DNA from 2 places in the Pantoea sp. SYBGC1 genome. Region 1 is predicted to be linked to the other one. Evidence: predicted binding sites of a transcription regulator. Region 1 holds the regulator's gene; the other holds the start of a gene.

Region 1 (14,889 bases):
TCAAAAGCTACCGTTTCCCGGGTTCTGAACCAGCACCCCGGCGTCCGTCCCGATACGCGCAGTAAAGTGCTGGCGGCGATCAGCGCGTGCGATTACCAGCCCAATTTGCTGGCGCGCCAGCTGCGTACGGCGCAAAGCAATATGCTGCTGGTGCTGATTTCAGATATTACCAACCCCTTCTGTTCGCGCGTGGTGCAGGGGATTGAAGCGGAGGCGGAAGCGCAGGGCTATCACATTTTGCTCTGCAACAGCGCCTCTCAGCTGCGGCGGGAAACCGCCTATCTGGCGCTGCTGGCTGGTAAGGTCGTCGATGGTGTGATCACAATGGATGCCGCTGCCTGTCTGCAGGGGCTGAAAGATTTGATTGGCGATGCGCCGTGGGTGCAGTGCGCTGAATACGATCCCTCTATTAATGCATCCAGCGTGACTATTGATAACCGGCAGGCGGCTTTTGAGACGGTCCGCTACCTGGCCGGAAAGGGCCGAAAACAGATTGCGCTGGTCAACTGCGACATGCGCTATCTCTATTCGCATCAGCGTGAGAGCGGCTACCGCGAGGCGCTGAAGGCGCTGAATATGACGTGGGATCGCGTGGCGTATGCGGAGAACATCTCCTGCGAAGCGGGCAGCGCCGCGCTGCATGCACTGCTGGCACAACCCTCTCCGCCCGATGCCATTTTTACCGTGTCAGATGTGCTGGCCGTTGGCGTTATTCACGCCGCGCTCGAAGCGGGACTGCGCGTTCCGGAGGATCTGGCCGTGGTGGGTTTTGACGGTATTCCGTTTACCAGCAGCCTGAATCCGCCGCTGACCACCATTGCGCAGCCGATGAATCAGATGGGTGCCCGCAGCGTACAGCTGCTGCTGAACCGCATTCGCCAGCCGCACGCTGCCATTGTGCACGAAGTCCTGCCCTGGCAGCGTCTGGAGCGCGCATCCAGCTAATCTAGCGCCAGATCAGCAGCACACAGGCAGCGGTCAGTGCACCCATCGCAAGGTTGAACAGTTTCCAGGCACGCGGGCTATGCAGCAGGCGGCCAATCAGTGAACCAAATCCCATCCAGATCAGGCCGGATACCAGATTCACCAGCGCCATGCCCATGCTGATCGCAACCACAGAGTGCTGATAGGCAGCGCCTGCCAGGCTGAAACTCGCTATCGCCCCCAGCGCCATCAGCCAGGCTTTGGGATTGATCAGCTGCAGCAGTCCGCCCTGCCAGAACGGCATCTGCTTTACCGAACGGTCTTCGGTTTCCAGCGTCTCATAGGCGGCCGTCGCGATTTTCCACGCCAGCCAGAGCAGATAGAGGCTGCCGGCAATCTTCAGCACCAGATGCAGCGACGGATAGAGCAGGATCAGTCCGCCAATGCCAAATGCCACCATCAGCAACATCACCTGCATACCCAGCATGATACCAATAAGCAGCGGCAGCGTGCGCAGAAAGCCAAAATTAGCACCTGAGGCCGTAAGTAACATATTATTGGGCCCCGGCGTGATGGCCGCGACCCAGAGAAAACCTAACATCGACAAAAAAAGACTGAGTTCCATGAGTATCCGGATGCTCCTCATCCTTAAAAGCAGACAACCCATCGAAGCTATCAGCGAGTTATGCATCAGACAAGCACTATCCCTGGTTATTTAGATTGCCCCGCCGGCAATCCCTTTATTCCGCTGCGCGGCTTCGGCAATGCGCATTTGCAGACCCTGCTGCCGCGCCTGCTGCGCCGCCGCGTCACGCTTAAACCACACTGGCAGCGGCTGGAGCTGCCGGATGGCGACTTTGTCGATCTCGCCTGGAGCGAAGATCCGGCTGGCGCGCGCCACAAACCGCGCATGGTGATGTTTCACGGGCTCGAAGGCCATTTTCGCAGCCCCTACGCGCACGGCCTGATGCAGGCGTGCAAAGCGCGCGGCTGGCTTGGCGTGGTGATGCACTTTCGCGGCTGCAGCGGCGAACCTAACCGGCTGCAGCGCATCTATCACTCCGGTGAAACGGAAGACGCGACCTATTTCCTGCACTGGCTGCGGCGTGAATGGGGCAGCGTGCCGACGGCTGCGGTAGGGGTGTCACTGGGCGGTAACATGCTCGCCTGTTTACTGGGGCTGCAGGGTAATGAGGCGCCGCTGGATGCGGCCGTGGCGATATCAGCACCGCTGGCGCTCGCCCCCTGCAGTGAAAAGCTCGATATCGGCTTTTCCCGCTTCTACCAGCACTATCTGCTGACGCAGCTGAAAAAGAATGCGCTGCGCAAACTGCGCGCCTGGCCCGGCACGCTGCCGGTTGATGTACTGCAGCTGCGCGCGTTTCGCCGCCTGCGCGAATTTGACGACGCGATCACCGCCCGGGCGCACGGCTTTCTTGACGCCAGCGATTACTATCAGCGCGCCAGCGCCCTGCCGCTGTTAACCGGCGTACGCAAGCCGATGCTGATCATCCACGCCAAAGACGATCCCTTTATGACAGATGCGGTGATCCCGCAGCCGCAGCAATTGTCTGCCACAATTGAGTATCAGCTGACGCAGCAGGGTGGACACGTTGGCTTTGTCGGCGGCAGCCTGCTTAAACCGCATATGTGGCTGGAGCAGCGCGTGCCGGAGTGGCTCTCAACTTATCTGGATGGGCAATTGTGATTATTCCGTGGCAGGAACTGGAAGTAACAACGCTGGAAAACCTGATTGAAAGTTTTGTTCTGCGCGAAGGCACTGACTACGGTGAGCAGGAGCGCAGCCTGGCGCAGAAGGTAGCCGACGTGCGCCGCCAGCTGCAGCAGGGCGAGGTGGTGCTGGTCTGGTCTGAGCTGCATGAAACGGTCAATATTATGCCGCGGCGCGAGTTTCGCGGCTGATGCACTGCCAGATAATTCATGGTAACAATGCTCATCGCCCGACCTCACAGGGAGCACCCGTATGTCAGCCAGACACCCCGTTATCGCCGTTACCGGCTCCAGCGGCGCCGGTACCACGACAACCAGCCTTGCGTTCCGTAAAATTTTTCAGCAGCTGGGGCTGCATGCAGCCGAAGTAGAAGGCGACAGTTTTCATCGCTATACCCGGCCGGAAATGGATATGGCGATCCGCAAAGCACGCGATCTGGGCCGTCACATCAGTTATTTTGGTCCGGACGCCAATGACTTTGGCCTGCTGGAGCAGACGTTCCGGCGCTATGGCGAAAGCGGCATCGGAGAGTCGCGCAAATATCTGCACACCTATGACGAGGCCGTGCCGTGGAATCAGGTGCCGGGCACCTTTACGCCCTGGCAGCCGCTGCCGGAGAATACCGATGTGCTGTTTTACGAGGGCCTGCACGGCGGAGTAGTTACGCAGCAGCATAACGTGGCGGAGCATGTTGATCTGCTGGTGGGCGTGGTGCCGATCGTCAATCTTGAGTGGATACAGAAACTGGTACGCGATACCAGCGAACGGGGCCATTCGCGCGAAGCGGTGATGGACTCTGTGGTTCGGTCGATGGAAGATTATATCAACTACATCACGCCGCAGTTTTCGCGCACGCATCTTAACTTTCAGCGTGTACCGACGGTTGATACCTCTAACCCGTTTGCGGCGCGCGAGATCCCCTCACTCGATGAGAGTTTTGTTGTGATCCATTTTCGCGGCCTGGAAGGTATCGCTTTCCCCTATCTGCTGGCGATGATTCAGGGATCGTTTATTTCGCATATGAATACGCTGGTGGTACCGGGCGGCAAAATGGGACTGGCGATGGAGCTGATCATGATGCCACTGGTGCAGCGGCTGATTGAAGGAAAACGGATAGAGTAGAGGCCATATCTGCCAGACTATGTGGCATCGGTCGCCATAAATGGCGACCCTGCAGGGTATAGTGCCATGTTTCACAAATGACAGCACCAGCCATCGTAGGGTGCGCATTTATGCGCACCGGCACCGATTACTGCGCGACCACTTCATAACTGTGGGTGATCTCCACCCCTTTGCCAAGCATGATTGCCACTGAGCAATATTTTTCTGCCGACAGATCAACCGCCCGTGCCACCGCTTTCTCGCTCAGCGCTTTGCCGCTGACGATAAAATGCAGGTTAATCTGTGTAAAAATACGTGGTGCTTCTTCGCGCCGCTCTGAAGTCAGTTTGACCTCACAGTCAGCCACATCATTACGCCCTTTTTGCAGAATCGAAACCACATCGATCGCGCTGCAGCCGCCGGCGGCCATCAGTACCATCTCCATCGGGCTTGGCGCTTTATCGCCTGAATTCCCGTCCATTAATAACTGATGTCCTGATGAGGATTCTCCGAGAAAGGTCAGCCCTTCCACCCATTTCACACGTGCCTGCATTATTCTTTCTCCTGAAGCGGCGTTTTGCGCCAGAGTACGCGTTCATCCGGCAAACAGCAATCGCCCGCCTGCTGAAGCGAGACAACACAAGACAGCCTGCAAAAGCTGTGCTACAAACAGAGCTGAAAATTTCTTCGTCGTGGCTGATGAGGACGGGCAGAATCAAAAGCAGAGCTTACACATCCGCCCGGATAATTTTTATTAACAGGACGCGCTGGACGATTTCATCGCCTGACAGGGAATGAATGCCCCTGTGTTTTGGGCACGATTACAATAGAGGATAATAGCGAATGGTTCTCGGCAAACCGCAAACAGACCCTACACTCGAATGGTTCCTGTCCCATTGCCATATTCACAAATATCCATCCAAAAGCACGCTGATCCATCAGGGTGAAAAAGCAGAAACGCTCTACTACATCGTTAAAGGTTCCGTTGCGGTACTGATTAAAGATGAAGAAGGCAAAGAGATGATCCTCTCCTATCTGAATCAGGGAGATTTCATCGGCGAACTCGGCCTGTTTGAAGAGGGCCAGGAGCGCAGTGCCTGGGTGCGTGCGAAAACAGCCTGTGAAGTTGCTGAAATTTCCTACAAAAAATTTCGTCAGCTGATTCAGGTTAACCCGGATATTTTGATGCGCCTGTCGGCGCAGATGGCACGTCGCCTGCAGGTGACATCAGAAAAGGTGGGTAACCTGGCTTTCCTGGATGTTACCGGCCGCATTGCACAGACGCTGCTTAATCTGGCTAAACAGCCGGATGCCATGACCCACCCCGACGGTATGCAGATTAAAATTACCCGTCAGGAGATTGGTCAGATCGTGGGTTGCTCACGGGAAACCGTTGGTCGCATCCTGAAAATGCTGGAGGATCAGAACCTGATCTCCGCACACGGTAAAACCATCGTCGTTTACGGCACCCGCTAAGCTGTTTCACCCCCCACGGCGTGATGGCACCATCACGCCGTTTCTGTTTGCGATAAGCTGATGTGGCGCCGAATCATCTATCATCCCGAAGTCAATTACGCTCTGCGTCAGACGCTGGTATTGTGCCTGCCTGTCGCGCTGGGATGGCTGTGTGGCGATCTGCAAAAAGGCCTGCTGTTCTCGCTGGTCCCCGCCTGCTGCAATATTGCCGGCCTTGATACGCCGCATAAACGCTTTTTCAAACGCCTGATCGTGGGCGGTACGCTTTTCGCCACCGGCAGTTTTCTGATCCAGTACCTCACCAACGCCGCGGTTCCGCTGCCGCTTATTATGCTGGCGCTGCCGCTGCTGATTGGCGTGACGGGCGAAATCAGTCCGCTGCACGGGCGTCTGCTGCCCGGCACGCTGATTGCAGCGATCTTTACGCTGAGTCTGGTAGGGCGCATGCCGATCTGGGTGCCGCCGCTGCTCTATATCGGCGGCACGTTCTGGTATGGCCTGTTTAACTGGTTCTGGTACTGGCTGTGGAAAGAGCAGCCCATGCGTGAAACGCTGAGCCTGCTCTATCGTGAGCTGGCTGACTACTGCGATGCCAAATATACCCTGCTGACGCAGCTGACCGATCCGGAAAAAGCGCTGCCGCCGCTGCTGGCGCGCCAGCAGAAAGCGGTTGACCTGATCACCACCTGCTATCAGCAGATGCATATGCTTTCTGCCAGCCGCGATAACAGCCATAAGCGGCTGACGCGCGCTTTTCAGGTGGCGCTGGATCTGCAGGAGCATATCGCTGTCAGCCTGCACCAGCCGGAGAAAGTGCAAAAGCTGGTAGAACAGAGTCATGCGGAAGCGGTTATCCGCTGGAATGCAAAAACCATTTCGGCACAGCTCAGGCTGCTGGCCGATGCCATTCTCTATCACCAGCTGCCCGCCCGCTTTCAGATGGAAAAGCCGCTCGGCGCACTGGAAAAAATTGCGCGGCAGCATCCGGATAATCCGGTTGGCCACTTCTGCCTTTATCATTTCAGCCGCATCGCCCGCGTGCTGCGCACCCAGAAACCGCTCTATACGCGCGACCTGATGGCCGATCGCCAGCGGCGCCTGCCGCTGCTGCCCGCCCTGCGCAGCTATCTGTCGTTCAGGTCCGGCGCGCTGCGCAGCGCGGCCCGCTTTGCCGTTATGCTGATGTTTGGCAGCTCGGTTGCGCTGTTTTTTAATATTCCCAAGCCCTACTGGATCCTGATGACCATTATGTTTGTCAGCCAGAACGGCTACAGCGCCACGCGCGTGCGCATTCAGCACCGGGCGCTCGGCACCTTTGCCGGGCTGCTGATTGCCGCCGCATCGCTGCGCTTCGCCGTACCGGAATCGATCGCGTTGCTGTTTATGCTGGCAATCACGCTGGCCAGTTATCTGGTGACGCGCAAATATTATGGCTGGTCGATGATTGGCTTTACCGTGACGGCGGTCTACTCGCTGCAGCTGCTGTCGCTGAATGGCGCTCAGTTCCTGCTGCCGCGGATGATGGATACGCTGATGGGCTGCCTGATCGCCTTCGCCGGTATGATCTGGCTATGGCCGCAGTGGCAAAGTGGCCTGCTGCGCCAGAATGCGCACGATGCGCTGGAGGCGTATCAGGAGGCGCTGCGCATGCTGCTGGGGCCGGAACACGCGCCGGAAAAACTGGCTTACCAGCGGGTAAAGGTTAACCAGGCGCATAACGCGCTGTTTAATGCGCTGAATCAGGCGACCAGCGAGCCCGGTTTTAACGCGCAGTATCTGAAGGATATGCGGCTGTGGGTCACGCACAGTCAGTTCATCGTAGAGCATATTAACGCCATGACTATTCTGGCGCGTGAGCACACTATGCTGACCCCGGCTCTGGCAGAGCGCTATCTGCAGTCGTGCGAAATTGCCCTGCAGCGCTGTCAGCAGCGGCTGATCTACGACGGGCCGGGCAGTGAGAGCAACGTTATGGAGGCGCCGGAAAACCTGCATGAGGGGCCGGTGACGATTGTCGAGCAGCATGTTAAACGCATTCTGCAGCATCTCAGCGTCATGCACACCATCTCCTCTCTGGCGTGGAGCCAGCGACCGCATCATGGCCGCTGGCTGCGGGCTATTCGTCCGAAAGGATAATCAGGCTGCAATAACCCTGCGCAGCGCGGCGGCAAAGCGTGTCATTCCGGCGTCGATCTCCTCCGGAGTGATAACCAGCGACGGTACAAAGCGGATCACGTCGCTGCCGGCGGTCAGGATCATCACGCCTTCTGCCGCTGCCGCATTGAGAATATCGCGGGCTTTACTGGCATGTTCCGGTTTCAGTACCGCGCCCATCAGCAGACCCTTTCCGCGAATTTCGCTAAAGATGTCCAGCTCACTATCCAGCGCCGTCAGCGCGTCGGTAAACTGCTGCCGCCGCGCTTCCACCCCGGCCAGCACCGCCGGCGTGTTAATGATATCCAGCGCGGTTTCTGCAATCGCGCAGGCGAGCGGATTGCCGCCGTAAGTGGTGCCATGTACGCCGGGCGCCATCACGGAAGCGATCTCATGCGTGGTCAGCATCGCGCTCACCGGGAAGCCGCCGCCCAGCGCTTTCGCCGTCGTAAGAATGTCAGGCTGAATCCCGTAGTGCTCATAGCTAAACAGCTTGCCGCTGCGTCCCATGCCGCTCTGCACTTCATCCAGCACCAGCAGCGCGTTATGTTCATCGCACAGCGCGCGCAGCCCCTGCATAAATTCCGGCGTTGCCGGCATCACGCCGCCCTCACCCTGAATCGGCTCAACAACAATCGCGCAGGTATGATCGTCAATCACGGCTTTTACCGCCGCCAGATCGTTGAACGGGACGTGGACGATATCGGCCGGTTTTGGACCGAAGCCGTCAGAATATTTAGGCTGTCCGCCAACGGAGACGGTAAACAGCGTGCGGCCGTGGAAAGCGTTGTGAAACGCGATGATCTTACTTTTGAACGGCGAGTGCTTTTTGCAGGCGTAGTAGCGCGCCAGCTTGAACGCCGCTTCGTTGGCTTCCGCACCGGAATTGCCAAAAAATACGCGGTCGGCGAAGGTGGCGGCAATCAGCTTAGTGGCCAGACGCAGCGCCGGCTCGTTGGTAAAGACATTACTGGTGTGCCACAGCGTTTCGCCCTGGCGCTTCAGCGTCTCAACCAGTGCCGGATGACAGTGACCCAGCGCGGTGACCGCTATACCGCCGGAGAAGTCGATATACTCTTTACCCTGCTGATCCCAGACGCGGCTGCCTTTGCCCTTTACGGGCACAAACTGCGCAGGTGCATAAACAGGCAAAATGACGTTATCAAACGTCTCCCGGGTTACCGCTATGTTTTCCGCTGCCATTGCTGACCTCATCCGGCTGTTGAGTGATCTTAAATGAAATTATAATCACGAAATATGCATAAAAAATCACAGAATGGCAAACGGAAGTTAGCGTTCGAGAAAATTTTTCAGCAGCTGATGGCCCTGCTCGCTGAGCACGCTTTCGGGATGAAACTGTACGCCTTCCAGCGGCAGCGTGCGGTGACGCAAGCCCATGATTTCATCGGGCTGATTATCACGCAGGCTCCAGGCAGTGATCTCAAACGCGTCAGGCAGCGATCCATCCGCCACAATCAGTGAGTGATAGCGCGTCACGGTAAGTGGATTAGCGAGGTTGCGAAACACGCCCTCGCCGGTATGGCGTACCGGCGAGGTTTTCCCGTGCATAACCTGACGCGCACGAACAACCTTTCCGCCAAAGGCCTGAGCGATGGCCTGGTGTCCGAGGCACACCCCCAGCACCGGCAGCCGCCCGGCAAAATAGCGAATGGCATCCAGAGAAATACCCGCCTGGTCGGGCGTACAGGGGCCAGGAGAGATAACCAGATGGCTTAGCGGCAATGCCGCCATCTCAGCCAGCGAGATAGCGTCATTACGCACCACGCGCACCTGCGCGCCCAGCTCGCAGAAATACTGATAGAGGTTCCAGGTAAAAGAGTCGTAGTTATCAAGCAGCAGCAGCATCATGACCTCGGGTCGATCAAACCGCCGCTATTCTACGCACTTTATCGCGCCGGGCTTACCACTTTTGTCAGCTGCGCAGTCAGCGCGGCGAGATCGCCCGCGACGGCTTCGCGAATTGCCTCCTGCCACGGCTCCGGTTCCAGCCGATCCCACTCCAGCAGATAGCCGGCGTGCAGCGCCAGCTGCTCAAAAAAGATGCGCTGAGCGCGTCCGTTGCCCGCCCGGAACGGATGCAGTACATAGAGTTCACAGTAGTAGTGCGCCAGACGGGCCACAAAGGCGTCTGTATCGAGTTCAGCCAGCCCCTGCTCCTCCTCCAGCGCGCTCATCAGCGCATTGCCCTCTTTCTCAATGTATTCGCAGTGGCAGTAAGGGGTCTCGTCGCGCCAGATATCGATAGTGCGGAGTTCGCCCGCCCAGCTGTAGAGATCCTGAAACAGCGTGCGATGAATATGACGTAAACGCGGCAGGCCCAGTGTACGCGGCCCTGGATCCAGCGTCGCCAGCCGCGCGGCACTGAACGCCAGCTCCGCTTTGCGCAGCTGTGCGGCATCATGAATTTCCAGCCGGTTTTTCAGCACATCGTCGTTGTGCCACAGGTAGGGATCGCGTACCGCCAGTGAATTATCCGCCATACTGCCTCCTCAGCGAAGTGAGCCGATCTTCTGCCTGCTCAGCGGTGACTGCAGGCTCGGTCAGGGTATAACCAGACAGCCTGCAGCTGGCCTGATAGCTGGCAGCACGACGCTGCAGCCACAAAGTGGCTTTCTGTTTTTCAGTGAGTTTTTGCGGCATAGCGCCTCCGGCTGACAAGATTTGCCCTAAGTATAAGAGCAAATTCTGGCTTTGCCGGAGCGCGGTCAGCGACGTCACGCTACAGGTGACGCGGAAACAGATTAAGGCAGGATTTTCGCGGAGGTAATAACAACCGGTTTTGCCGGGACATTCTGGTACGGGCCCACATCTTTAGTCGGAACCTGGGCAATCTTGTCGATCACATCCATCCCTTTCACAACTTTACCAAACACCGCATAACCGAAGTCGCGCTGTCCGTGATCGAGGAAAGCGTTATCTGCCACATTCAGGAAGAACTGGCTGGTTGCGCTGTCTTTCTCAGCGGTACGTGCCATAGAGATGGTACCGCGCAGATTACGCAGCCCGTTATCAGCTTCGTTTTTGACCGGCGCGCTGGTCTGCTTCTGCTGCATATCCGTGGTAAAACCGCCGCCCTGGATCATAAAACCCGGGATCACGCGATGAAAAATGGTGTTGTTGTAGAAGCCGTTATTAACGTAATCCACAAAGTTTTTTACTGAAACCGGCGCTTTCTGATTATCCAGTTCAAGTTCAATGTTGCCCGCCGACGTGGTGAGCAGGACATGCGTATCCCCTTTTGCAGCCAGTGCGGAAGCAGATACGGAAGAGAGTGCTAACAGGGCGATCGCCGCTGTCAAAGTACGTTTAAGCATGAAAGAGTCCTTACCCTGGAGATCGGCTTAAAAAACAGAATTGATTGTAAAGAGCATGTAATACAAGAGCCAGCGTTTTACCTATATTTACCGGAATGTTGCAAACGTCATACTTTTGCCGCCGCGCAATCATTTGCGTGATTGAAATCACACATATCATGAAATTTGCATAGCTTATTTCACTGCTTGTTTATTAAGATCACAGTTCCATTTACAATTCATGACACTTTTGCCTCATCGTCCCCCACAGGTTATGAACATGACAAACCGTAATCGCATCGGCCTTACCTGGATCAGCTTTTTCTCTTATGCGCTCACTGGCGCACTGGTGATTGTGACCGGTATGGTGCTGGATAATATCGCGCAATATTTCCAGCTGCCCATCTCAGAGATGAGTAACACTTTTACTTTCCTAAATGCCGGCATTCTGGTTGCCGTTTTCCTGAACGCCTGGCTGATGGTGATTGTGCCGCTGAAACGCCAGCTGATTTTCGGCTTTGTGCTGATGATTCTGGCGGTAGCGGGCCTGATGACCAGCCATAACCTGCAGGTCTTTTCACTCTGCATGTTTATTCTGGGCGTGGTCAGCGGCATCACCATGTCCATTGGAACCTTTCTGATCACCCATATCTATGACGGTCGCCAGCGCGGTTCACGCCTGCTGTTTACTGATTCATTTTTCAGCATGGCCGGCACGATTTTCCCGATTATTGCTGGCGTACTGCTGGCGCGGGCGCTGCCGTGGTACTGGGTATATGCCTGCATCGGCGTTATCTATCTGGCTATTTTTGTTCTGACGCTGATGGTGGAGTTTCCGGTTCTCAAAAGTGAAGCGGCCGTTCAGGGTGGGGAAAAAGAGAAATGGGGCGTGGGCGTGCTGTTCCTCTCCATCGCTGCGCTCTGTTACATCCTGGGTCAGCTGGGCTTTATCTCCTGGGTGCCGGAGTATGCAACCAAATCGATGGGCATGGATATCGCCTCTGCCGGGCAGCTGGTCGGCAACTTCTGGACCGCTTACATGGTCGGTATGTGGGCGTTTAGTTTCCTGCTGCGCTTCTTTGACCTGCAGCGCATCCTGATGGTGCTGGCTGCGCTGGCCACCGGCCTGATGTACTGGTTTGTCTCCTCTCAGGAGGCGGGCATGCTGCACTGGATCATTATGGCGCTGGGCTTCTTCTCCAGCGCAATTTATACCACCATCATTACGCTGGGATCGCTGCAGACCAAAGCGGCCTCGCCTAAGCTGGTTAACTTTATCCTGACCTGCGGCACCGTGGGCACCATGCTGACCTTTGTGGTTACCGGACCGATAGTGGCTAAAGGTGGCGCGCATGCGGCGCTCTCTACCGCTAACGGCCTTTATGCCGTGGTGTTTGTCATGTGCGTGCTGCTCGGCTTTGTCACGAAGCACCGTCAGCACGGTCATGTGACCCACTGATGATACCGCCACTGCCGCCTCGCGCGGCAGATGCGACCCAATAAAAAGGCGAGCCAGAAGGCTCGCCTTTTTTACGTCATCCGCGCCGGTTTACGGCTGTGCGACGAACCCGACGGCGTCATACACCTTCTTCAGCGTCTCCTGCGCGTGCGCACGCGCTTTAGCTGCGCCGTCACGCATTACCTGATTGAGCAGCGCTTCATCATTGCGGAAGTGGTGATAGCGCGCCTGCAGCTCGGTCAGCATACCGGATACCGCCTCGGCAACGTCGCCCTTAAGGTGTCCGTACATTTTGCCTTCAAACTGCTGTTCAAGCTCCGGAATCGATTTGCCGGTAACGCCTGAGAGAATATCCAGCAGGTTAGAGACGCCCGCCTTCTCTTTGACATCATAGCGCACTACCGGCGGCTCTTCGGAGTCAGTAACCGCACGCTTGATCTTCTTCACGACCGATTTGGTATCTTCCAGCAGGCCGATAACGTTGTTGCGGTTGTCATCCGACTTGGACATCTTTTTCGTCGGCTCCAGCAGCGACATCACGCGCGCGCCCGATTTCGGAATAAACGGCTCCGGAACCTTAAACACGTCACCATAAAGCGCGTTGAAACGGGCAGCAATATCGCGGCTCAGCTCCAGATGCTGCTTCTGATCTTCGCCTACCGGAACCTGATTGGTCTGATACAGCAGAATATCGGCCGCCATCAGCACCGGGTAGTCAAACAGACCGGCGTTGATATTCTCTTCGTAGCGGGCAGATTTATCCTTGAACTGTGTCATACGGCTCAGCTCGCCAAAGTAGGCATAGCAGTTCAGGATCCAGCTCAGCTGCGTATGCTCCGGCACGTGCGACTGAACAAAAATGGTGCTTTTTTCCGGGTCAATGCCGCAGGCCAGATAGAGCGCCAGCGTATCCAGTGTCGCTTTACGCAGCGTGGCCGGGTCCTGACGCACGGTGATCGCGTGCAGATCGACGATGCAGTAAATGCAGTGATAGTCATCCTGCATCTGCACCCACTGACGCAGCGCACCCATATAGTTGCCAATGGTCAGTTCACCTGAAGGCTGGGCGCCGCTGAAAACGATGGGTTTGCTCATGTTATATCCTGATAATCACAGCCCGAGTGCGGGCAGAAGTTCGCCAAAAGTGTCGAGAGTTAAATCGGGCCGGCTGGTGGTAATCGACTCACCGTAGTTGTAGCCAAACGTCATACCGACATTCGGTACACCGGCAGCCTGTGCCGCGAGGATATCATTGCGTGAATCCCCGACAAACAGCAATTGTTCCGGCAGTACGCCGAAATGGCCCAGCACCAGGAAGATGCCGGCCGGATGCGGTTTTTTCACCGCTACGTCATCACCGCCGATAATCAGTGAAAAAGAGTCGCTGATGCCGAGAGAGGCCAGCAGCGGAGCGACAAACGGCGTCGGTTTATTGGTAACGATAGCGAGAGGTAATCCCTGGTCGCGCAGCGCGAGCAGCGTCTCTTTCACCTGCGGAAACAGCGTGCTGCCTGACTCAACAGTGTCAGCATAGTGCCGGTCAAAGCAGGCGCGTGCGTCACGCTGCTCTTCCGCATGCGGCTCGCGACCCAGCGCCCAGGTCAGGGCGCGCGCCATCATAATATCGGCACCGTTACCTATCCAGGTTGACGCCCGCTCAATGCCCGGCGCCGGCAGCTGCAGATCGCCCAGCGCCCGATCGATCGCCTGTGACAGGCCCGGTGCGCTATGCACCAGCGTTCCGTCAAGGTCAAAGGCCAGCGCGCGGATATCAGTGAAATGAGCCATTAACTTTCTCCAGTTCCGTGCGCATTTCATCAATGACTTTTTTGTAATCGGGATGACCGAAGATGGCCGAACCAGCGACAAACATATCTGCGCCGGCGGCAGCGATCTGTCCGATATTGTCGATTTTCACGCCGCCATCCACTTCGAGCCGGATGTCATAGCCGCTCTGATCGATCAGCCGGCGCGCCTCGCGCAGTTTATCCAGCGTGCCCGGTATAAATGACTGGCCGCCAAAGCCAGGATTGACCGACATCAGCAGAATGATATCCAGCTTATCCATCACGTAATCAAGGTAGCTCAGCGGCGTCGCCGGATTAAACACCAGGCCCGCCTTACAGCCATGCTCTTTAATGAGCTGCAGCGTGCGATCCACATGATCGCTGGCTTCCGGATGGAATGTGATATAGCTGGCACCCGCTTTCGCAAACTCCGGGATAAGCGCATCTACTGGCTTGACCATCAGGTGCACATCAATCGGCGCCGTAATGCCGTAGTCACGCAGCGCTTTCAGCACCATAGGTCCCATCGTCAGATTGGGCACATAGTGATTATCCATCACATCGAAATGCACGACATCGCCGCCTGCCGCCAGTGCTTTGGCGGTATCTTCACCCAGACGGGCAAAGTCAGCGGCAAGAATTGAAGGGGCCAGTAAAAATTGTTTCATCCGATTCTCCCAATGTTGTGCGCCAGCCTCAACTGACGTAATGCGTTGGTCGCGGACGAAACAGGCTAGCGGAAAAGCGCCAGCAGTTCGTCCACCTGCGTACGACCGCTTATGCTTCGGCTGATAGAACGCCGGGCTTTTACTACATGTAAATCCGCGTTCTGATACCACTCCCGGGTCAGCAGCGTATCGTGATTGGAAATCAGGACCGGTATCTGGCTCTGCGCCAGCTTCCCGGCCAGCTCAGCAAGATGCTGCTGCTCGCGCAGGCTGA
Region 2 (14,889 bases), on a different contig from region 1:
CTGATGGCGTCGGCAACGGCTACCTTTCTGTTTCGCCAGTTCTTCCTGTCGCTGCCGGACGAGCTGATTGAAGCCGCGCGCATTGACGGCGCCGGGCCGATGCGCTTCTTTTGGGACATTGTTCTGCCGCTGTCCAAAACCAACCTTGCCGCGCTGTTTGTGATCACGTTTATCTACGGCTGGAATCAGTATCTCTGGCCGCTGCTGATTATTAATGATGCCAGCCTGAGCACCGCCGTGGCGGGAGTAAAAAGCATGATCAACACCAGCGGCGGTCCGACGCAGTGGAATGAAGTGATGGCGGCGATGTTATTAACCCTGATCCCACCGGTTGTGGTGGTTCTTGTAATGCAGCGCGCGTTTGTGCGTGGCCTGGTGGAGAATGAGAAATAGATGGCAGGCGTAACTTTACAGAGCGTGACGAAATCGTATGACGGCAAAAATGCGGTGATCCAGCCGCTGACCATCACCATCAACGAGGGCGAGTTTATGGTGATGGTGGGGCCATCCGGCTGCGGTAAATCGACGCTGCTGCGCATGGTGGCCGGACTGGAGCGCGTCAGCTCCGGCGACATTTTTATTGCTGAGCAGCGGGTCACGGAGATGGAGCCGAAAGATCGCGGCATCGCGATGGTGTTTCAGAACTACGCGCTCTACCCGCATATGACGGTAGGCGAAAACATGGGCTATGGCCTGAAAATCCGCGGTATGGGCAAAGCGCAGATCGCCCAGCGCGTGCTGGAGACCGCGCGCAGTCTGGAGCTCGATCACCTGCTGAACCGGCGACCGCGGGAACTCTCGGGCGGGCAGCGGCAGCGTGTGGCGATGGGACGCGCTATCGTGCGTGAACCGGCTGTCTTCCTGTTCGATGAACCACTCTCCAACCTTGATGCGCGCCTGCGCGTGCAGATGCGTCTTGAACTGCAGCAGCTGCACCGCCGCCTGAAAACCACCAGCCTTTACGTAACGCACGATCAGGTTGAGGCGATGACGCTGGCGGAGCGGGTGATGGTGATGAACAAAGGGATTGTGGAGCAGGTTGGCACGCCGGTAGAGGTCTATGAGCGCCCGGCCAGCCAGTTTGTTGCCGCCTTTATCGGTTCCCCGGCGATGAACCTGCTGCCAGGAGAGATCAGCCGCGACGGCCTGCACTTTATGCTGGATGCGCTGAACAGCCTGCCGCTGGGCGAGAGACGGCCGCAGTGGGCTAACAGGCCGCTGACGCTTGGCATCCGTCCTGAGCATATTCATCTCTCTTCACGTGAAGCAGGCGGCGTGCCGCTGGTGGTCGATACGCTGGAGATCCTCGGCGCGGACAACCTGGCACACGGCCATCTTGGTCAGGCGCGGCTGGTGGTACGGCTGCCGCACAGCGAACGTCCGCAGGCGGGCAGCACGCTGTGGCTGCATCTGCCGCCGGATGCGTTACACTTCTTCGATGCTGTTCATGGAAAACGTCTGGAATGAGTAACAACAACTGGCCCTACCCGAAAATTGTGGCCCATCGCGGCGGCGGTAAACTCGCCCCGGAAAACACGCTGGCGGCGATCGATACCGGCGCGCGTTACGGCCATACCATGATTGAGTTTGATGCCAAACTCTCGCAGGATAAACAGATCTTTCTGTTGCACGATGACACACTCGATCGCACCAGCAGCGGCTGGGGCGTGGCGGGCGAACAGACGTGGGCGCAGCTGGCACAGCTCGATGCCGGCGACTGGTTCAGCGGGGCGTTTACGGGCGAGCCGCTGGCGCTGCTGACGGATGTGGCGGCGCGCTGTCGTCAGCACCGGATGATGGCGAACATCGAAATCAAACCCACTACCGGCACCGACGCGGAGACGGGCGCTGCCGTGGCGCTCGCCGCCTGTCAGCTCTGGCAGGGGCAGACACCTCCGCTGCTCTCCTCGTTCTCACCTGAAGCGCTGGCGGCAGCACAGCAGGCCGCGCCAGAGCTGCCGCGCGGTCTGCTGCTGGATGAGTGGGATGACGCATGGCAGGCGCTGACCAGTCAGCTGGAGTGCGTGTCGATTCACCTGAATTACCGGCTGCTCGATGCTGAACGTACCGCACTGCTGAAGGCGGCGGGGTTACGTATCCTGGCCTATACGGTTAACCAGCCCGCACGTGCCCGCGAGCTGCTGAACTGGGGTGTGGATGCCATCTGCACCGATCGCATCGATATTATCGGTCCCGATTTCAGTTAGTTGTTATTCGGCATGGTGCCGTTCTGCTGCGTATTCTGACCCGGCTGCGACTGCAGTACCTGCTGCCGGGTACTGTCGCGTTTTTCCTGCAGCTGCCGCTGCATATTTTGCGTCTGCCGCTGCTGATCCTGATGCAGCAGGCGCTGCTGCTGCTGCTGCTGGGTCTGCATCTGGGTCTGCATACGCTGCTGGCTTGGGTTATAGCCGGGCTGATTCACATTGTTATTCAGCGTATTTGCCATACCGCTCAGCGGCAGCAGGGCTGCCAGCGCAATAAGCCATGTTTTCATTATTCCCTCCGATCGTCTGATCTGCTGTGTAAACAGGCGGCCCGCAGGCCGCCTGCCTCTTATTCATAAGTTTATGCGATATCACAAAGCCTGAAATCGGGCGTGCGTGCAATTTGCGTTAAGTGTTATGTTTTTACTGCTTTAGCAAACACTTGCATCGATAAATAACAAATGTAAACAACTGAAAAGGATGGTGGCAGGATGAGGACAGCAGGCAGGTTGCGCCAGTTGAGCTGGGCGATGTTAATGAGTTTTACCGTGGTGCAGGGGGCCGCTGCGGCGCCGGCAAGCGCGCCACCAATCTCCTATGGCGTTGACAGCGACACCTTTCATCCGGTGAAAGCGCAGCACGGCATGGTCGCCTCGGTGGATGCGATGGCAACGCAGGTGGGCGTGGATATTCTCAGACAGGGCGGCAATGCGGTGGATGCGGCGATCGCCGTGGGCTTTGCGCTGGCCGTTACCCATCCGCAGGCGGGTAATCTCGGCGGCGGCGGCTTTATGCTGCTGCGCACGGCGTCCGGGCGTACTGCTGCTATCGACTTTCGTGAAATGGCGCCGGCGCGCGCCTCGCGCGATATGTTCCTTGATAAGCAGGGTAATGCGGATAGTAAGTTATCACTTACTTCTCACCTGGCGTCTGGCACACCCGGTACGGTCGCGGGATTTGCGCTGGCGGCAAAGAAGTATGGCACGCTGCCGCTGCGCACGCTGCTGGCCCCGGCTATAAAGCTGGCGCGTGACGGCATTATCGTCAACGATGCGCTGGCGGACGATCTTGCCACCTATGGCAAAGAGAACCTGATCAATCACGCAAACAGCCGGGCAATCTTTTACAAAGCGGATGGTAAACCTTATCAGAAAGGCGATCGGCTGGTGCAGAAGAACCTGGCGCGCAGCCTGCAGCTGATTGCGCAGCAGGGAGCCGATGCGTTCTATACCGGTCGCATTGCTGATGAGATCGCCGGCGAAATGGCACAGCACGGCGGGCTGATTGGCAAAGCGGATCTCGCCGCTTACCGTGCCGTGGAGCGTAAACCGGTCAGCGGCACCTACCGCGGCTATGAAGTGTTCTCCATGCCACCACCCTCATCGGGCGGGATCCACATTGTGCAGATCCTGAATATTCTGGAGAACTTCGATCTGGCGAAGTGGGGCTTCGGCAGCGCAGACGCCATGCAGGTCATGGCAGAAGCAGAGAAGTATGCTTACGCCGATCGCTCCGAGTATCTTGGCGATCCCGATTTCGTCAAAGTGCCGCAGCAGGCGCTGACCAGCAAAGCCTATGCCAGAACCCTGGCGCAGCAGATCGACGTCAGCAAAGCGCGCCCGTCATCAGAGATCAAACCGGGTAAGCTGGCACCGTACGAGAGCAATCAGACCACCCACTTCTCGGTGGTGGATAAAGCGGGCAACGCTGTGGCGGTGACCTATACCCTGAACACCTACTTTGGCAGCGGGATCGTGGCGGGCAACAGCGGCATCCTGATGAACAATGAAATGGATGATTTCTCCGCGAAGCCGGGTACGCCAAACGTTTACGGCCTGGTCGGCGGCGAGGCGAATGCGATTCAGCCGGCGAAGCGTCCGCTCTCCTCCATGTCACCGACGATTGTAGCCAAAGAGGGGAAAACCTGGCTGGTCACCGGCAGTCCGGGCGGCAGCCGGATCATCACGACCGTGCTGCAGATGGTGGTTAACAGCATCGATTTTGGAATGAACGTGGCGGAAGCGACTAACGCGCCGCGTTTTCATCATCAGTGGCTGCCCGATCAGCTGCGCGTGGAGAAAGGCTTCAGTCCCGATACGCTGCGCCTGCTGGAAGCGAAAGGTCAGCACGTGAAGGTGCTGCCGGCAATGGGCAGTACGCAGAGCATCATGATCGGTCCGGATGGCATGCGCTACGGCGCGTCCGATCCGCGCTCGGTTGACGATCTCAGCGCCGGTTATTAATCGCCGGTAAGCCCGACACTGCTTCCGGTATTGTTTAGCCAGCCTGCGTGCTGGCTTTTTTATCGCCGTTCGACCCATCCGGCGTGCGGGCAGGCATCAGACGCGGAAGCGGTAAAAATAGTGATAAACTCAGCGTATCTCTGGCCTCAGGTGCATACGATGAAGAAGAAAAGACCGGTATTACAGGACGTCGCCGATCGCGTCGGCATCACCAAAATGACCGTCAGTCGCTATCTGCGCGACCCGGAGCGGGTCTCCGCCGCGCTGCGTGACAAAATTGCCGTCGCGCTGGATGAGCTGGGTTATATCCCTAATCGTGCACCCGATATGCTCTCAAACGCCACCAGCCGCGCCATTGGCGTGCTGCTGCCCTCCCTGACCAACCAGGTCTTTGCTGACGTGCTGCGCGGAATTGAAACCGTGACCGATGAGGCGGGATATCAGACGCTGGTCGCGCACTTTGGCTACAATCCGGAAAAAGAGGAGCGGCAGCTGCGCTCGCTGCTGGGCTGGAATATTGACGGCGTGATCTTAACTGAACGTACCCATACCACTGGTACGCTGCGCATGCTGGAGGTGGCCGGGATCCCGGTCATTGAGATCATGGACAGCGTTACGCCGTGTCTGGATATGGCGGTGGGATTTGATAATGTCGAAGCGGCGCGACAGATGACGCAGGCTATCCTGAAGAAAGGGCATCGCCATACGGTCTACCTGGGGGCGCGGCTTGATGAGCGTACGCTGCAGAAGCAGCAGGGGTATGAACAGGCGATGCGCGAGGCGGGACTGACGCCGCACAGCGTGATGATGGAAGACGCCTCTTCCTTCAGCGCCGGCGCACAGCTGCTGTGCGAGGCGCAAAAGCGCTATCCGGCAACCGACAGTCTGTTCTGTACTAACGATGACCTGGCCGTAGGTGCCATGTTTGAATGCCAGCGTCAGGGGCTGCGCGTGCCGGAGCAGATGGCGATCGCGGGCTTTCACGGCCACGATATTACGCAGGTCGTGACGCCGCGGCTGGCCACCGTGCTGACGCCGCGCGAACGAATGGGAAGCGAGGCGGCTGCCATGCTGCTGGCGCGCATTAGTGGCGATTGTTCATTTAGCGGCCCGCTCGATATCGGCTTTGAGATTGCTGAAGGTGACAGCATCTGATTATGGCGAATGTATGAGCCACTTCACACTTTTACGCTTTTCCGGCTGACGAGGGTTGTCAGCATCGGGACGCACTCCGACAATGAATGACAGATTTGTTATCGGTAACATTGGCAGAATAAGCTGCCGGAGCGCAAAACTATGATCACGCCATCTTCATCACATCACGTTTTTATCCTGATGGGTGTATCCGGCAGCGGAAAGTCTGTCGTTGCTAATCGGGTATCACACGAACTGAATACCGCTTTTCTGGATGGAGATTTCCTTCATCCACGCAGTAACATCATGAAAATGGCGGAAGGCCACCCGCTGGATGATAACGATCGCCAGCCGTGGCTGCAGGCGCTGAACGACGCGGCTTTTGCCATGCAGCGCACTCAGGCGGTATCGATTATCGTCTGCTCGGCGCTGAAAAAGTCCTATCGCGACATTTTGCGCCAGGGCAATCACAACCTGAAATTTATCTATCTGAAAGGCGATTTCGAAACCATTGAAACCCGCCTCAAAGCCCGTAAGGGTCACTTCTTCAAGCCACAGATGCTGGTAACGCAGTTTGCCACGCTGCAGGAACCTGGCACAGATGAGGCTGATGTCCTGATGGTGGATATCAACCACTCGCTGGATGACGTTGTTGCAGCTACGGTTGCGACCATCAGGGATGCAATCAACAAGGGCGAGTAATGAGTACCGCAACGCTGGTGTTAACCGCAGCAGGCTCTGTCCTGCTGCTGCTGTTTCTGGTAATGAAAGCGCGGATGCACGCCTTTGTCGCCCTGATGCTGGTTTCTATTGGTGCCGGGCTTTTCTCCGGTATGCCACTCGATCAGATTGCCGATACGATGCAGAAAGGCATGGGCGGCACGCTGGGCTTTCTTGCCATCGTCGTAGCGCTTGGCGCAATGTTCGGCAAAATTCTGCATGAAACCGGTGCGGTGGATCAGATCGCTATCCGGATGCTGAAAACCTTTGGCGAGAGCCGGGCGCACTATGCGATGGGGATCGCCGGGCTGATCTGCGCGCTGCCGCTGTTTTTTGAAGTCGCGGTGGTGCTGCTGATCAGCATCGCCTTTGCGGTGGCGCGCCGCACGCATGACAACCTGGTGAAGCTGGTGATCCCGCTGTTTGCCGGCGTGGCGGCGGCGGCGGCGTTTCTGCTGCCGGGACCTGCGCCAATGCTGCTGGCGGCACAAATGCACGCTGATTTCGGCTGGATGATCCTGCTGGGACTCTGCGCGGCCATTCCGGGGATGCTGATCGCCGGGCCGCTGTTTGGCAGCCTGATCGCCCGTCACGTCAGCTTCAGCGCGCCGCCGGAAGATCATCAGCCGGATGTGGACGAGGGCAGGCTGCCCTCATTTGGTTTCAGCCTCTCTCTGATCCTGTTTCCGCTGCTGCTGGTCGGGCTGAAAACCATCGGTGCGCGCTTTACCACGCCGGATACCCGGCTCTACGAATGGCTGGAATTTATTGGCCATCCGTTTACCGCGATTCTGCTGGCGCTGCTGGTGGCGATCTATGGTCTGGCGTACCGGCAGGGCATGGATAAAGAGAAGGTGATGCAGGTGTGCGGCAGCGCGCTGCAGCCCGCCGGCATTATTCTGCTGGTTATCGGTGCCGGCGGCGTCTTTAAGCAGGTGCTGGTTGACTCCGGCGTGGGGCCGGTGCTGGGTCACGCGCTGACCGGTGCCGGTATGCCGATTGCGCTGGCCTGCTTTATTCTGGCGGGTGCTATCCGGGTTATTCAGGGCTCTGCAACCGTGGCCTGTCTGACCACCGTAGGGCTGGTGATGCCGGTGATCGAACCGCTGCACTACAGCGGCGCACAGCTCGCGGCGCTCTCAATCTGTATCGGCGGTGGCTCAATTATTATCAGCCACGTCAACGATGCCGGCTTCTGGCTATTTGGCCGCTTTACCGGTGCCACCGAGGGCGAGACGCTAAAGACCTGGACGCTGATGGAGACCATCCTCGGCACCACCGGCGCCATCGTCGGCATGATTGCGTTTAGTTTGTTATCGTAAATAACCCAGGGGCGCATAAATGCGCCTCCTGCGGGATTAAATAACGTCGTTAATGGCGGTTGATACGGTGCACGCATCCAACCAGGGGCGCATAAATGCGCCCCCTACGTCACCGTAGGGTCGCCATTCATGGCGACCGTGTCGATGCCCGCACCGGATCCGATGACGCGGTTTATTACGTCACCGTAGGGTCGCCATTCATGGCGACCGTGTCGATGCCCGCACCGGATCCAATGACGCGGTTTATTACGGCACCGTAGGGGCATCATTAATGACGCCCTGGCCGATGCCCGCATCAAATCAGGGGCGCATAAACGCGCCCCTGCGTGCAGACCTTAATCTACTTCCCGCTCATCATCTGGCTGGTCGAGAACGGTATAAGCCACCGCACAGAACAGCGAATTAAGGCGCTTCATATCTCCCAGCAGTCCCAGATGCAGCGAGCTGGTCTCAATGCTCTGCACATTATTCAGATGCAGTCGCTCCACGTGCGAATGAGAGAAACGGCGGATCAGAATACGGAAGCGATGTTTGGCCCGCCGCAGGCGTTTCGCGCTGGTGATATCATGCGACAGAAATACCGAAAGGCTCAGGCGCAGATTATTCAGCACCTGCTCCTGCAGCGTATTCAGCTCTTCCAGCCCTTTTGCCGAAAAGGCCCGCCGCGCCTGTAACGATTTATCCGCAACGTCACCGCTCATGCGCTCAATGATGTCACCCGCCTGTTCAAGATTCAGCGCCATCTCAATAATTTCAGCCCAGCGCCGCGCATCCTCCTCCGCCAGATCTTCGCGCGGCATGCGGGCCAGATAGAGTTTGATGGCGGTATAGAGCACGTCAACATCATCATCCAGCTGCCGCACCCGGTGCGCTTCACGCAGTTCGCCCCGAACCACGCGGCTGAACGACTCCAGCATCTGCTCCAGCACGTCGCCCATGCGCAGGGTCTCACGCGCGGCATTGACCAGCGCCAGCGCAGGCGTATCCAGCGCGCTTTTATCCAGATGTCTGGGCTTGAGGTGCGCCTGATGCTCTGCATCGTCAGAAATCATACGCTGGCAGAGTCGCGCCATCGGCGCCGCAAACGGCACCATAATCAGGCAGCGTGCCAGGTTGTAAAAAACGTGGAAAAAGATCACCAGCTCTTCATCATTCACCGGCAGCCGATCCAGCAGCTCAGCAATCAAATCAACAAACGGCAGTACCGCAATGCTGCCGATAAGCTTGAACAGCAGGCTGCCGAGCGCCACCCGCTTGCCGGCCGCATTGGAACCGCTGGCGTTGATCATCGCCAGCAGGCCGCTGCCGAGGTTGGCACCAATGACCAGACAGAGCGCCACCTTAAATGAGATCACCCCGGCGGCGGTCAGGGTTGCGGTGATCAGCACCGCCGCCAGGCTGGAGTAGCTAATGATGGCAAAAACGGCGCCGATTAACGCGTCCAGCAGCGTATCGCCGGTCAGGGTGGAGAAGAGCACCTGTACGCCCGAAGCCTGCGTTATCGGACGTGCAGCGGTGACAATCAGCTGCAGCGCCAGCAGGATCAGCCCGAGACCAATGGCGGCACGGCCCATCTGTCCGACGCGCGTCTGTTTGCGGCTGAGAAAAAAAACCACGCCAAAAAAGATAAACAGCGGGGAGAGCCAGGAGAGATCGAAGGTCAGCACGCGCGCCATAATGGCCGTGCCGACATCAGCCCCCAGTACCACCACCAGGGCAGGTGTCAGGCTGACCAGGTTTTGCGCCACAAACGAGGTGACCAGCAGCGTGGTGGCGTTACTGCTCTGTACCAGAGCGGTAACGCCAATGCCGGCCAGAAAAGCCATCGGTTTTTTTTCCACGCTGCGGCTCAGTACCCGACGCAAATCGGCACCGTACACGCGCATGATGCCGGTGCGCACAATGTGGGTGCCCCAGACCAGCAGTGCGACAGCAGAAAGCAGATTGAGCAGAGTTAACACGGTCGCAGACTCCTGTATGCCAGGCAAAAAGCAGCCAGCTGCCTGCCTGGCAAACACGGCAGCGGGGGGAAAACCGGTAGCGCACCGCATGAATTTTTCGTTAGATATAAATAACCTGAAGCGGCGTCGACCTGTTAACTGTAGCTGAATCCGGTTCACTGCGATGAGATATCCGCGGCGTTTACGCTGCCCCTGACGGAGAACCGCTACCTTAACGTCATATTGTGATTCAGATCACATTGCAGCATGATAGCGCTCTTCTCATTTGCGCATTAAGGACGCAGCAATGACAGATAAATCAGCCGCCGGTCAGCTTATCGCGACGGTGCTGCAGTGGGTACTTAACATCGGCCTGTTGATCCTGGCCGTGATCCTGGTGGTATTTCTCGGCAAGGAGACGATTCATCTGGCTAACGTGCTGTTCAGCACCGGTGAACAGGCGTCATCCTATCTGCTGATTGAAGGCATTGTGATCTACTTTCTCTACTTTGAATTTATCGCGCTGATTGTGAAATATTTTCAGTCGGGCTATCACTTTCCGCTGCGCTACTTTGTTTATATCGGGATCACCGCCATTATCCGGCTGATTATCGTTGACCACAAAAACCCGTTCGACACGCTCTGCTATTCCGCTGCGATCCTGATCCTGGTGGTCACGCTGTGGCTGGCAAACAGCAACCGGCTGAAGCGCGAATAGCGTTCCTTATCATCTCTGGCGCTCGCGGCCGTGCCAGCGGCCGTGCTCTGCGGTAAACTAAGGCAACTTTTTTGCCGGAGATCGCCTGATGTCGCACGATGCGCTGCGCCAGTTATATGCCCTGCAGTGGTTACCCGCCTCCTCGCTGCTGCCTGCACCGCTGACCGACTGGCTGATGGAAGAAGATTCCATGACGCGCCGTTTTGAGCAGCACTGCCGGCAGGTTACCGTTCAACCCATCCGTGAAGGCTTTGTCAGCGCGGCGGAAGTGGCAGCAGAAGCGGCTTTTCTGCCGGACGATACGCGCTTCTGGCTGCGTGAAATTGTGCTGTGCGGCGACGGCGAGCCGTGGCTGCTGGGCCGCACCGTAGTGCCCGAGAGTACGCTGCAGGGACCGGAGCAGATGCTGCAGCAGCTTGGTACACGCCCGCTGGGGCGCTATCTTTTTGCCTCTTCAGCGCTGAGCCGCGATTTTATTCATCCTGGCCAGGCCGGCGATTTGTGGGGACGGCGTTCTCGCCTGCGCCTTTCGGAGAAGCCCCTTCTGTTAACTGAACTTTTTTTACCGGCATCGCCGCTTTACCGCGCGCTGCAGCAAGGATGAAACCTGTGCAAAAATCACTACCTGTAAGCAAATGGCAGGCTTACAGCCGCCTGATGCGCATCGACAAACCTATCGGCACGCTGCTGCTGATGTGGCCCACGCTCTGGGCGCTGTGGCTGGCTGGCATGGCGGTACCGCCGCTCCCGGTGCTGATCGTGTTTGTGCTTGGCGTCATCGTTATGCGCGCTGCCGGCTGCGTCATTAATGATTACGCCGATCGCAAAGTGGATGGTCATGTCAAACGCACCGCCGGCCGGCCGCTGGCGAGCGGGGCGGTTTCAGAGAAAGAGGCAAAGCTGCTGTTTGCCGCGCTGGGCCTGCTGGCGTTTATGCTGGTGCTGACCATGAATCGCATGACCATTCTGCTCTCTTTTGGCGGGCTGGCGCTGGCGTGGGTCTACCCCTTTATGAAACGCTATACCCATCTGCCGCAGGTGGTACTTGGCGCAGCCTTTGGCTGGGCGATCCCGATGGGATGGGCTGCAGTAAGTGAGTCCTTACCTTTAGTCTGCTGGCTGGTGTTCTTCGCTAACATCTGCTGGACGGTGGCCTACGATACCCAGTACGCCATGGTGGATCGCGATGACGATCTGAAAATAGGCGTTAAATCTACGGCGATTCTGTTTGGTCGTTTTGACAAGCTGATTATTGGCCTGCTGCAGCTGGCTACGCTGGGGCTGATGGCGCTGGTGGGAAGTATGCTGAATCTGAACGGGGCATTCTACTGGTCACTGCTGGCTGCCGGCGCGCTGTTTGTCTATCAGCAAAGCCTGATCGCCCGCCGCGAACGCGACGCCTGCTTTCAGGCCTTTCTGAACAACAACTACGTCGGACTGGTGCTGTTTGCTGGCGTGCTGCTGAATACGCAGCCGTTTCTGGCGCTGTTCTGAACCGGCAGGGACGCATCATGCGTCCCTGCCTTGCCTTACTCGTGTGCGATCGCACTCTCAATCGTCAGACGCACGTCGCTGGTGACCAGCTCCGCCAGCATCTGCCACATCGCGTGCGTGCGCTCCGCATCGGCATCACCTGAGTCGCTGATATAGCGCTCATCGCGCAGCGTCAGTACCAGCGTGGTAAATACCGCCTTATCAAAGAACTCCGGCGCATTGATACCGTGCAGCACTGACAGACGCTGCGCCAGCGTGCGGCTCTCTTTCTCCAGCGTGCCACGGTTGATCGTGGGTTTGGCACTGAGAATGGCGAAAGTGATCGCAAAGCGCTGCAGCGTTTCGCGAATACCGGCTGCCAGCAGCTGCAGCGAGCGATAGCGCGCGGTGCTCAGCTTAATCTGCCCATCCAGCTGCGTTACCAGCCCCTGTCGCGCCATCTCCGCACACAGCGCACTGAGCAGCGCCGGCAGTTCGGCATTTTCCCAGCGCAGGAACAGTTCACTTTTCAGCATCGGATAGACCAGGCTTACCTGGCGCAAAAGCTCTGCTTCGCTGATTTCGCGGTGCTGCTGCACAATCGCGGCAATCAGCGACGGCATCACCAGCATGTGCTGAATGTTATTCCGGTAGTAGGTCATCAGCACGGCCTGCTCGCGCGGCAGAATAATGATATCGCCAATGCTGTCCTGCTCGGTTTCAAACTTGTTCATGCTCATCGCGTGATCCAGCAGCGCTTCGGCGCTCAGATCGGGCACCGTCGCTTCCGGTGAATAGGGCACGTTGCGCAGCAGCTGAGTGTAGCACTCCAGCTGCTCCGTCAGCTGCTCACGCGTCAGAGAGCGCTGGCGCGACGCCAGCAGCGCGGTCACACACAGATTCATGGCGTTGGCCGCACCCGCTTCGTTAATGCGCACCATCAGGCGGGCAGCGATATCGTTTACCGCTGGCGTCATCCACGCGGGACGCTGCGGATCGATAGGGTCGATCGCCTCGCGCCACTCGGGAATATGCTTGTTCAGGTAGTTAACCAGCGGCAGCGGTTCGCCAAAGTTAACGTAGCCCTGACCGAGATTGCGCAGCTTACGCAGGCCGCGCACCATCTGTACAAAGCCCTCTTTCTCTTTGGCCGCGCCGCGCAGCTCTTTGGCGTAAGTACCCACTTCCATTACGTGCTCATAGCCGATATAGATCGGTACAAACGTAATCGGGCGGCTGCCGCCGCGCAGCAGCGCCTGCAGCGTCATTGAGAGCGTGCCGGTTTTAGGATCGAGCAGGCGGCCAGTACGCGAGCGTCCGCCCTCAACAAAGTACTCAACCGAGTAACCGCGGCTGAACAGCTCGCCCAGATATTCGCGGAATACGGTGGAGTAGAGTTTATTGCCCTTAAAGGTACGGCGAATAAAGAAGGCCCCCAGCCGGCGGAAAATGGGGCCGGCTGGCCAGAAGTTGAGATTGATACCGGCAGCGATGTGCGGCGGCACCAGCCCCTGATGATAAAGCACGTAGGAGAGCAGCAGGTAATCCATATGGCTGCGATGGCAAGGCACATAGACTATTTCATGTCCATCCTGCGCCAGCTGACGCACGCGCTCGCCGCCGTTGACGCTTATGCCCTGATAGAGGCGGCTCCAGAGCCAGCCCATAATGCGGTCGGTAACGCGAATCGCCTCATACGAGAAGTCTGCCGCGATCTCTTCCATCATCTCAACGGCATTTTGCTGCGCTTTTTCATGCGAAATCTTTTTGCTGCGCGCTTCATCTTCAACCGCTTTTTCAATCGCTTTCGACTGCAGCAGCTTGTTGAACAGATCCTGACGGGCGGGCAGGCTGGGTCCTACCGCAGCCAGACGCTGGCGGGCAAAGTGAATACGCGCCACGCGCGCCAGCTTCTGTGCAATCGACTTATCCGTGCCGTGTTCGGTCGCCATCTGGCGCAGCGAGACGGTGGAAGAGAAGCGGACGAAGCTGTCGCGGCCGTGCCAGAGAATGGCGAAAAACTTCTGTACGCCATTCAGTACGCGCAGATGCGGCGTAGGCTCGCCCTGAATTTCACGCCCTGGCGCACGGCCAAACATCACCGCCACCGGCAGCATCTGGACATCCAGCTGCGGGTTATTACGATGCAGATCCAGATAGTCGTGAAACAGTTTCACTGACTCCGGGTTCGCCACGTAGTAAGGAAAGACACGCGGGCCATCATGGATAAACACATGACGCGGCAGCAGCGTGCCGTCAATCTCCAGCGGCGCGAGCGGATCGGGCAGATCAAGCCGCAGACACTGGTTACGCAATGTAAGCAGGTCCGCCTTTGAATCATAAGGCAAAACATACATCACGGGACGGGTGGGATCGATACCGTGCTCCGAAACCGGATCGGTCGGTATGACCTTACTTTTTACCAAAATAGAGAGTGGTAAATTCAATAATTTGTAATAGAGTTTACGCCAACCTGACATAGACAACTTGAAGCCTCTTGTTAGCAAAGCGCGGCAAGCATACCAGAAAGTGCAGCGAAGATCTGTGGCTGTGCCATCGCACGCTGCGCACTCATTGACGCCAAAATTACTCAAGGGTTCCCTATTCATGGCAAATAACGTTACCGGCCTGCTACGTATCATCAAAGCGGCGGGCTACTCCTGGCAGGGCATTCGCGCGGCCTGGCAACATGAAGCGGCCTTTCGTCAGGAGGCCGTTGCAGCGGTGATTGCGGTGGTCGTCGCCTGCTGGCTGGATGTGGACGCAGTGACGCGCGTGCTGCTGATTGGTTCGGTGATACTGGTGGTGGTAGTGGAAATCCTCAACAGCGCGATTGAGGCGGTGGTCGACAGAATCGGCCAGGAGCGTCATCCGCTGGCGGGCCGCGCCAAGGATATGGGTTCTGCCGCCGTGCTGCTGACGATCCTTCTCGCGCTGTTTGTCTGGATCACGCTGCTCTGGCCGCGCGCATATTAAGGCCGCCCGTACCGAGATATCGCTGATTTTTGCCGCAGCTGCGGTTTTCATTTCGCCAATACCTGTATATACTCACAGCGACTGTATAAACAACCAGGGGGCGGGATGAAAGCGTTAACCAGCAGGCAGCAGCAGGTCTATGACCTGATTCGCGAC

Evidence for each region. Region 1 encodes CRP, which controls carbon source genes, mostly activating them, when cyclic AMP is high. Its sites were predicted from a motif close to ATGTGANNNNNNTCACAT; they were not measured.
Region 2: psiE (phosphate-starvation-inducible protein PsiE) is a predicted target of CRP. The motif match lies at 9,810-9,827, and genes of this name have one in related genera.

The regions. Positions count from the first base shown of each region.
Region 1 is NZ_JBXUNM010000009.1:16,329-31,217, forward strand. Features, by position in the region: gene AC2CF9_RS14365 (LacI family DNA-binding transcriptional regulator) at 1-945, shown strand, start outside; gene AC2CF9_RS14370 (LysE family translocator) at 947-1,549, opposite strand; gene AC2CF9_RS14375 (hydrolase) at 1,610-2,632, shown strand; gene AC2CF9_RS14380 (YheU family protein) at 2,629-2,847, shown strand; gene AC2CF9_RS14385 (phosphoribulokinase) at 2,909-3,778, shown strand; gene AC2CF9_RS14390 (OsmC family protein) at 3,906-4,310, opposite strand; gene crp (cAMP-activated global transcriptional regulator CRP) at 4,601-5,233, shown strand; gene AC2CF9_RS14400 (YccS/YhfK family putative transporter) at 5,294-7,369, shown strand; gene argD (bifunctional acetylornithine/succinyldiaminopimelate transaminase) at 7,370-8,590, opposite strand; gene pabA (aminodeoxychorismate synthase component 2) at 8,678-9,253, opposite strand; gene AC2CF9_RS14415 (putative adenosine monophosphate-protein transferase Fic) at 9,295-9,888, opposite strand; gene AC2CF9_RS14420 (YhfG family protein) at 9,878-10,048, opposite strand; gene ppiA (peptidylprolyl isomerase A) at 10,150-10,722, opposite strand; gene tsgA (MFS transporter TsgA) at 10,982-12,160, shown strand; gene trpS (tryptophan--tRNA ligase) at 12,251-13,255, opposite strand; gene AC2CF9_RS14440 (phosphoglycolate phosphatase) at 13,271-13,948, opposite strand; gene rpe (ribulose-phosphate 3-epimerase) at 13,932-14,615, opposite strand; gene dam (adenine-specific DNA-methyltransferase) at 14,681-14,889, opposite strand, start outside.
Region 2 is NZ_JBXUNM010000010.1:47,967-62,855, forward strand. Features, by position in the region: gene ugpE (sn-glycerol-3-phosphate ABC transporter permease UgpE) at 1-393, shown strand, start outside; gene AC2CF9_RS15160 (sn-glycerol-3-phosphate import ATP-binding protein UgpC) at 394-1,467, shown strand; gene ugpQ (glycerophosphodiester phosphodiesterase) at 1,464-2,207, shown strand; gene AC2CF9_RS15170 (DUF2756 domain-containing protein) at 2,204-2,497, opposite strand; gene ggt (gamma-glutamyltransferase) at 2,699-4,450, shown strand; gene gntR (gluconate operon transcriptional repressor GntR) at 4,610-5,605, shown strand; gene gntK (gluconokinase) at 5,747-6,286, shown strand; gene gntU (gluconate transporter) at 6,286-7,626, shown strand; gene AC2CF9_RS15195 (Na/Pi cotransporter family protein) at 7,962-9,587, opposite strand; gene psiE (phosphate-starvation-inducible protein PsiE) at 9,874-10,284, shown strand; gene ubiC (chorismate lyase) at 10,373-10,888, shown strand; gene ubiA (4-hydroxybenzoate octaprenyltransferase) at 10,885-11,778, shown strand; gene plsB (glycerol-3-phosphate 1-O-acyltransferase PlsB) at 11,814-14,237, opposite strand; gene AC2CF9_RS15220 (diacylglycerol kinase) at 14,365-14,733, shown strand; gene lexA (transcriptional repressor LexA) at 14,839-14,889, shown strand, end outside.